Regions from separate parts of the Herbaspirillum sp. C7C8 genome, predicted to be linked through region 1. Evidence: predicted binding sites of a transcription regulator. Region 1 holds the regulator's gene; the other holds the start of a gene.
What was found. Region 1 encodes HrcA, which represses chaperone genes, less so after heat shock. Its sites were predicted from a motif close to TTAGCACTCNNNNNNNNNGAGTGCTAA; they were not measured.
Positions count from the first base shown of each region.

Region 2: the regulator HrcA is predicted to act here: its motif matches at 2,034-2,060, upstream of groES (co-chaperone GroES).

Region 1 is NZ_JABXGG010000015.1:114,406-118,236, reverse strand. Features, by position in the region: gene HWE01_RS17495 (NAD kinase) at 1-95, opposite strand, end outside; gene HWE01_RS17490 (HAD family hydrolase) at 132-860, shown strand; gene hrcA (heat-inducible transcriptional repressor HrcA) at 931-1,959, shown strand; gene fur (ferric iron uptake transcriptional regulator) at 2,078-2,503, opposite strand; gene HWE01_RS17475 (outer membrane protein assembly factor BamE) at 2,716-3,264, shown strand; gene dapB (4-hydroxy-tetrahydrodipicolinate reductase) at 3,301-3,831, shown strand, end outside.
Region 2 is NZ_JABXGG010000012.1:70,821-74,651, reverse strand. Features, by position in the region: gene HWE01_RS15055 (TonB-dependent receptor family protein) at 1-1,771, opposite strand, end outside; gene groES (co-chaperone GroES) at 2,177-2,467, shown strand; gene groL (chaperonin GroEL) at 2,610-3,831, shown strand, end outside.

The sequences.
Region 1 (3,831 bases):
GACAAGATCTGCGCGATGCCGACGGCCTGGAACTTGCCGACGATGGCGACGGTTTTGGGTACGGCTGCCTGAACGGGTAATTTGATGGGCCACATGCTGCGGATTAGACCATAATTTGAGATGACATTGTAATGAAACCAAGCGCTTCCTCCCTGCCCTCCTCGCCTGCGCCCTCCTCCATCGAGGCGGTGCTGTTCGATCTCGACGATACCCTGTGGGCCATCGAACCGGTGCTGGTGCGCGCCGAAGGCCTGCTCTACGACTGGCTGCGCGAGCATGCGCCCGCCGTGGTGGCGGCCCATACGATTGCCAGCCTGCGCGAACGCCGCATGGCCTTGATGAAGACCGATCCCATGTATCGCATCGACCTCTGGAAGCTGCGCCATACGGCGCTGTCCGATGTCTTCCGCGAGCATGACGTGGACCTGGCGCTGGTCGACCCGGCCATGGCCGTGTTCTCCGAGGCGCGCAGCACGGTGGCGCTGTTCGATGACGTGGAACCGGCGCTGCTGCGCATGAAGGGACGGCTGACGCTGGGCTCGGTCTCCAACGGCTTTGCCGACCTGGATCGCATTGGCCTGGCCGGTCACTTCGGCGTCTCGATTGCCGCGCACCGCTTCGGCCGCGCCAAGCCCGACCCGGCCATCTTCCATGCCGCCTGCGAAGCGTTGCAGGTTGCCCCGGCGGCCACTGTCTACGTGGGCGACGACCCGCTGCTGGACGTACAGGGCGCACAGCAGGCCGGCCTGCGGGCGGTGTGGATGAACCGTTTTGAGCGCACGCTGCCGGCAGGCATCACGCCGGACGCCATCTGCCGCGACCTGCATGAGCTGCATGACTGGCTGCAAACGCAGGCCTGATTCTTCGTACAATGTCCCCCAGGACGGAGCCGCCGTCACATTTGGCGGATATGCCGCTAGAATATGCCCCATGCAACTCGATAACCGCGCCCGCACACTTTTGAAGGCCCTGGTCGAACGGTACATCGCCGACGGCCAGCCGGTGGGCTCGCGCGCGCTGTCGAAACTGTCCGGTCTGGAACTGTCCCCGGCGACCATCCGCAACATCATGGCCGATCTCGAAGAGATGGGCTTCGTCGCCAGCCCGCACACCTCGGCAGGTCGTGTGCCCACGCCGCGCGGCTATCGCATGTTCGTCGATACCCTGCTCACCGTCGAGGCCATCGACGAAAGCGCCCTCGAAGGCCGCCTGCAGTCGCGCCTGCAGCACAGCGGCTCGTCCCAGAAGATCATCACCAATGCAGCCCAGGTGCTGTCCTCGCTGTCGCAGTTCGCCGGTGTGGTAATGACTCCCAAGCGCGAATCGGCGTTCCAGCAGATCGAATTTCTGCGGCTGTCGGAAAAGCGCATCCTGCTGGTCATCGTCGACCAGGGTGGCGATGTGCAGAACCGCATGCTCTTGACCGAGGTCGATTACACCCCCAGCCAACTGACCCAGGCCGCCAACTACATCAACCAGCATTACGCCGGCCAAAGCTTCGACCAGGTGCGTGTGCATCTGCAGGGCGAGCTGCGCCAGCTGCGCGACGACATGACCACGCTCATGCAGGCCGCCGTCGAAGCCGGCAGCGACGCCATGAGCGAAGAGGCCGACAACAGCGTGGTCATCTCCGGCGAGCGCAACCTGCTGTCGGTGACCGACCTGTCCTCCAACATGAATTCGCTGCGCCGCCTCTTCGACATGTTCGAACAGAAGACCGGGCTGTTGCAGCTGCTGGATGTCTCCAGCAAGGCCACCGGCGTACAGATCTTCATCGGCGGCGAATCCCAGCTGGTGCCGATGGACGACATGAGCATCGTCACCGCGCCCTACGAGGTCAACGGCCGCATCGTCGGTACGCTCGGCGTGATCGGCCCGACCCGCATGGCCTACGAGCGCGTCATCCCCATCGTCGACATCACCGCCAAGCTGCTCTCCAGCGCGCTGAGCCAGCACTGAGCCCGGCCAGCACAACCATCCCGCCAGAACGCAAAAAAGCCACGTGCGACCACACGTGGCTTTTTGCATTTTGCTTCACGCTGCCTTGCTCAAATCGAGCCAGGAAGCGATGGCGGGCTTATTTCTTCACTTTCTTGCAGTTTTTGCAATGGCCGTAGAGGGCCAGGGCGTGGTCGGCGATCTCGAAACCATGCTCCTGGGCAATCTTGATCTGGCGCTTTTCGATCTCGGCGTCGAAGAATTCCTCGACCTTGCCGCAATCCAGGCAGACCAGGTGATCGTGGTGCGAGCCTTCGTTGAGTTCGAAGACGGCCTTGCCGGTTTCGAAGTGATTGCGCTGGAGCAGGCCGGCCTGCTCGAACTGGGTCAGCACACGGTACACGGTGGCCAGACCCACGTCCAGGTTGTCGGAGAGCAATTGTTTGTAGACGTCTTCGGCGCTGAGGTGGCGCACCGAAGTGTTCTGGAAGATCTCAAGGATCTTCAGGCGCGGCAGGGTCGCCTTCAGGCCGCTGGCCTTCAGTTCGGATGGATTGTTCGGCATGGTAGAGTGGGTTCCCGGGGTTTACTGGTCTCGAACAGGCGCGGCGGTCCACTGGGAAGACCTGGCGGACCGTTCCGGCGGGGCGGTGGGGAACGCCCTTTTACACCCGGAACGCACTCATGCCTATTTAAGAAGTAAGTTCTAGCTTATCATATAGTGCTTTAGGCTCATGGCTCAACCCGGTTGAAATCTTTATGCGCATGCTTTCCCGAATGAAGTCCCGTCATCACACCGCTGCCCTCGGCCTGCTGGCCGCACTGGCCGTCACGCTGGCCGGCTGTTCCTCGACCAAGGCGCCGGAACAGGCGGCGCCCACCGATACCTCGGGCGTGAAGGTGACCGGCAAGAGCAACAGCCTGTTCGGCTTCCTCAAGCCCTATCGCATCGACATCCAGCAGGGCAACTTCGTCTCCAAGGAAATGGTGGCGCAACTGCGCCCGGGCCTGACCCGCGACCAGGTGCGCTTCGTGCTGGGTACGCCGCTGCTGACCGACATGTTCCACAGCAACCGCTGGGATTACGACTTCCGCCTGGCCAAGGGCAATGGCGAGATCATGACCAGCCGCGTCTCGGTGTTCTTCAAGGATGACCTGCTGGATCACGTCGAAGGCGGCCAGAACCTGCCCACCGAAAGTGAATACCTGACCCTGATCACCGATGCCAAGGTCGGTTCCAAGGCCAGCTTCACTGACAAACCCAAGGATGAGAGCGAGATCAAGCCGGCCTCGCCGGTGGCGCCTTCCTCGGCCACCAACAAGTAAGCCCTGTCTCCTGCACTTCCTTCTTCCGAGTTTCACATGACTGCATTGAATATCGCGGTGACCGGCGCCTCCGGGCGCATGGGCCGCATGCTGATCGAAGCCATCCTCAACGCCGAGGATCTCAAGCTCTCCGGCGCCCTCGATACGCCCACCTCAGCGGCCATCGGCACCGATGCCGGCCTGTTCCTGGGCAAAACCACGGGCGTGATCATTGAATCGGACCTGGCACGCGGCCTGGCCGGGGCTGACGTACTGATCGACTTCACCCGTCCGGAAGGCACCCTCAAGCACCTCGAATACTGCGCCGCCCATGGCGTGAAGGTAGTCATCGGCACCACCGGCTTCGAAGCCGAAGGCAAAGCGGCCATCGCCGAATTCGCCAAGCGCACCGCCATCATGGCCGCCCCCAACATGAGCGTGGGCGTCAACGTCACCATGAAGTTGCTGGAACTGGCGGCCAAGAATTTCTCGCACGGCTACGACATCGAGATCATCGAAGCCCATCACCGCCACAAGGTCGATGCACCTTCCGGCACGGCGCTGAAGATGGGCGAAGTCATCGCCGAT
Region 2 (3,831 bases), on a different contig from region 1:
CCTTGCCGGGGTTGCTGCCCGACTTCTGCAGGGCCCGGGTGTAGGTGTAGTTGGCAAAGACCGACCAGCCCTGCAACGGACCTTGCTGGTCAAAGGTATAGTCCGCTGCCAGTTCGATGCCATCGTGTCGGGTCTTGCCGATGTTGCGGAAGACACTGGGATTGGTTCCCTGGACGGACACGATCTGGTTGTCAAAATCGAGGTGGAACAGCGTCGCTTCGGCAGACGCCTGCGCACTCTTCCAGCGCGCGCCCGCTTCCATTGTCCTGGCCAGCTCCGGGGAGAGCGGATTGGCCGAGGACATGGTGTTGAGTTGCGAATTCTGCACCACGCCGAAGGAGGTGTTGTAGTTGCTGAACAAGGTCAGTTGCCCGGTCAGCAGGTAGGCCACATTGATGGAGGGCAGCGGCTTGTTGCTGCCGGTCTCGTAGGATGCCTTTTTATTCACGTCAACTCGGGTCGACCTGACGTACTCGAAGCGCAGGCCCGGGGTGATGCGCCACTGGCCGAAGGCGATCTTGTCGTCGATATAGCCGGCGTGGGCATCGGTACTGTTACGGAACTGGGCAAATCCGCTCAGTGCGCCGGTGCGCACTGACTCGTTATAGAGGTTGTCGTCGCCACGCTCGCGGACATGGCGATAGCCGACCGTGACATCGTGCGTGACGCTGCCCCAGGCAAGGCGATGCGTATAGCGTGGCTCGATGCCGAGGGTTTCGTAGTTGCGCGGTTGATGCGAGAGCTGCACCCGGGCAGCATTGATCAAGGTACTTTGGCGGGTGGCCTGGTTGAAATAGCTACGGATCTCGAACTCCTGATGGTCCGATATGGTGTTGAGGTAACCCAGGTCGAAGCCTTTGCGGGTGCCGCTCCAGTTGTCGCGCGGGCGTGTGTTCTGGAACGGATCGGCGGCGTACTGCGCCGTGGTCAGCCCGCCCGGCGTGCGACTCATCACGTCGTAGTAGTTGAGCTTGGCGTAGAGTTCGGCGCTCGGCGAGAGGGCGTAACGCATCTTCAGTGCAAAATCATTGAGGTGCTCGTCACTCTTGTCGCGCCATCCGCGGCCATCCTGCCCCGAGTAAAGAAAGGCCATGCCGATGCCGTTGTCGTTCTGGCCGCCGGCGTAGGCCGTGGTCTGCGTATTGCCCCCACCCTGACCGTAACTGTTGTAACGCACCGAGGCATCGCCGGAGATGCCAGTGGTTGCCGGGATGGAGCGCGTCTTGAAGTTGATGACACCACCCACGTTCTGCGGCCCGAAGCGCACGGCCCCGCCACCGCGGACGATGTCGATGGATTCGATGTTGTTCAGACTCAGTGGTGCGAAGGACAGTTGCGGCTGTCCATAGGGCGCCACCGCCATCGGAATGCCGTCCAGCAGGATGGTGGAGCGCGGCGAGAAGCGCCCGGTCAGTCCCCGCACGCCAATGTTGAGGGCGATGGCGCTGCCTGCCGTGCCGGCGTTGTCGCTGGACTGCACGCCGGGGATGCGGCGCATCAGATCGCCGATGCTGATGGCGCCCGTGCTGTCGATCTCCTGCTTCTTGACCACGGTGCGCGCCCCCGGATAGGTCTTCACGCTGCTCTCCAGACTGGTGCCGAGCCAGTCGCCACTGACCTGGATGGGCTCCAGGCCGGACTGCACCTGGGCCGCGGCCGGCTGCTGTGCCAGGCTTGCCAGGGGCCAGCCGAGCATGGCCAGCGAGACGAGGGTTGAGGTGGCGATGCGTAGATCGTGCGCAAAAAGCAAAGTGGCCTGACTAGTCTTCATAACATTTCGGTCCAATAAAAATATTGGCGAACCTCCGCCGTTTATTTCTTGTTTCTTGTTGAAAAAAGGAATCTTTCGGGCAGACACCCGAAAGGAGGCGGAATAGTAATGATTCGTATTAAGTCATGCGCATTTTTCGGGGCGTTTGATAATTATTCTGATTAAGCCTCGAATTTTTTTGAGCTCCGGACTGCCCTGCGGCAGCGGAAAACCTCAGGCATGGCCATCGACGCCTTGAAAATTCCCCGCCCCATCCCTATACTTAGCACTCGTCACGGCAGAGTGCTAACAGCACCGCCGGACGCAATCCCCTTTTTCTTGCGGTGAGGTTTGCTGCATTTGGAAGAAAACCGTTGCAGGCTACGCCGCAATCAATGCTAACTTATTGAAAATTAAGGAGTTCTCATGAATCTTCGCCCTTTGCACGATCGCGTTATCGTCAAGCGCCTCGACCAGGAAACCAAGACTGCTTCCGGTATCGTTCTGCCTGACGCAGCGACCGAAAAGCCGGACCAAGGCGAAGTCCTGGCCGTCGGCAACGGCAAGATCCTGGAAGATGGCAAGGTCCGTCAACTGGCCGTGAAGGTCGGCGACCGCGTTCTGTTCGGCAAGTACTCCGGCCAGGCCGTGAAGGTCGATGGCCAGGAACTGCTGGTCATGCGCGAAGAAGACCTGTTCGCCGTCGTCGAGAAGTAATTCGGCATCCGGCCTTCCTTTTCCTTCTATATAGATAGAGAAAATCTGAAGGCCTGCGGCAGCAAGACAGCAGCCGGCGCCCCTGAAATTTCAGTCGCGCGCCAGGCTATATGAACTGAACCGAATTTCTGGAGAATCCAACATGGCAGCAAAGCAAGTTATTTTCGGCGATGAAGCACGCGCCAAGGTCGTCAACGGCGTCAACATCCTGGCCAATGCAGTCAAGGTCACCCTGGGTCCCAAGGGCCGCAACGTCGTGCTCGAGCGCAGCTTCGGCGCCCCGACCGTGACCAAGGACGGCGTTTCCGTCGCCAAGGAAATCGAACTGAAGGACAAGCTGGAAAACATGGGTGCCCAGCTGGTCAAGGAAGTCGCTTCCAAGACCTCCGACAACGCCGGTGACGGTACCACCACCGCCACCGTGCTGGCGCAAGCCATTGTGCGCGAAGGCTTCAAGTACGTCGCCGCCGGCTTCAACCCGACCGACCTGAAGCGCGGTATCGACAAGGCTGTCACCGCCATCGTCGGCGAAGTGAAGAACCTGGCCAAGCCCACCACCACCTCCAAGGAAATCGCTCAAGTCGGCTCGATCTCGGCCAACTCCGACGCGGACATCGGCGACATCATCGCCAAGGCCATGGAAAAGGTCGGCAAGGAAGGCGTCATCACCGTCGAAGACGGCAAGTCGCTGGAAAACGAACTGGACATCGTCGAAGGTATGCAGTTCGACCGCGGCTACCTGTCGCCGTACTTCATCAACAACCAAGAGAAGCAGATCGTCGCCCTGGACAATCCCTTCATCCTGCTGTTCGACAAGAAGATCTCCAACATCCGTGACCTGCTGCCGGTGCTGGAACAAGTCGCCAAGGCTGGCCGTCCGCTGCTGATCGTGGCTGAAGACGTCGAAGGCGAAGCCCTGGCTACCCTGGTGGTCAACAACATCCGTGGCATCCTGAAGACTGCTGCCGTCAAGGCTCCTGGCTTCGGCGACCGCCGCAAGGCCATGCTGGAAGACATCGCCATCCTGACCGGCGGCCAAGTGATCGCCGAAGAAGTCGGCCTGACCCTGGAAAAGGCTACCCTGGCTGAGCTGGGCCAAGCCAAGCGCGTTGAAATCGGCAAGGAAAACACCACCATCATCGACGGCAACGGCGAAGCCGCTGGCATCGAAGCACGCGTGGCAATGATCCGCACCCAGATCGGCGAAGCCACCTCCGACTACGACCGTGAAAAGCTGCAAGAGCGCGTGGCCAAGCTGGCTGGCGGTGTTGCACTGATCAAGGTTGGCGCTGCCACCGAAGTCGAAATGAAGGAAAAGAAGGCCCGCGTCGAAGACGCCCTGCACGCTACCCGCGCTGCTGTTG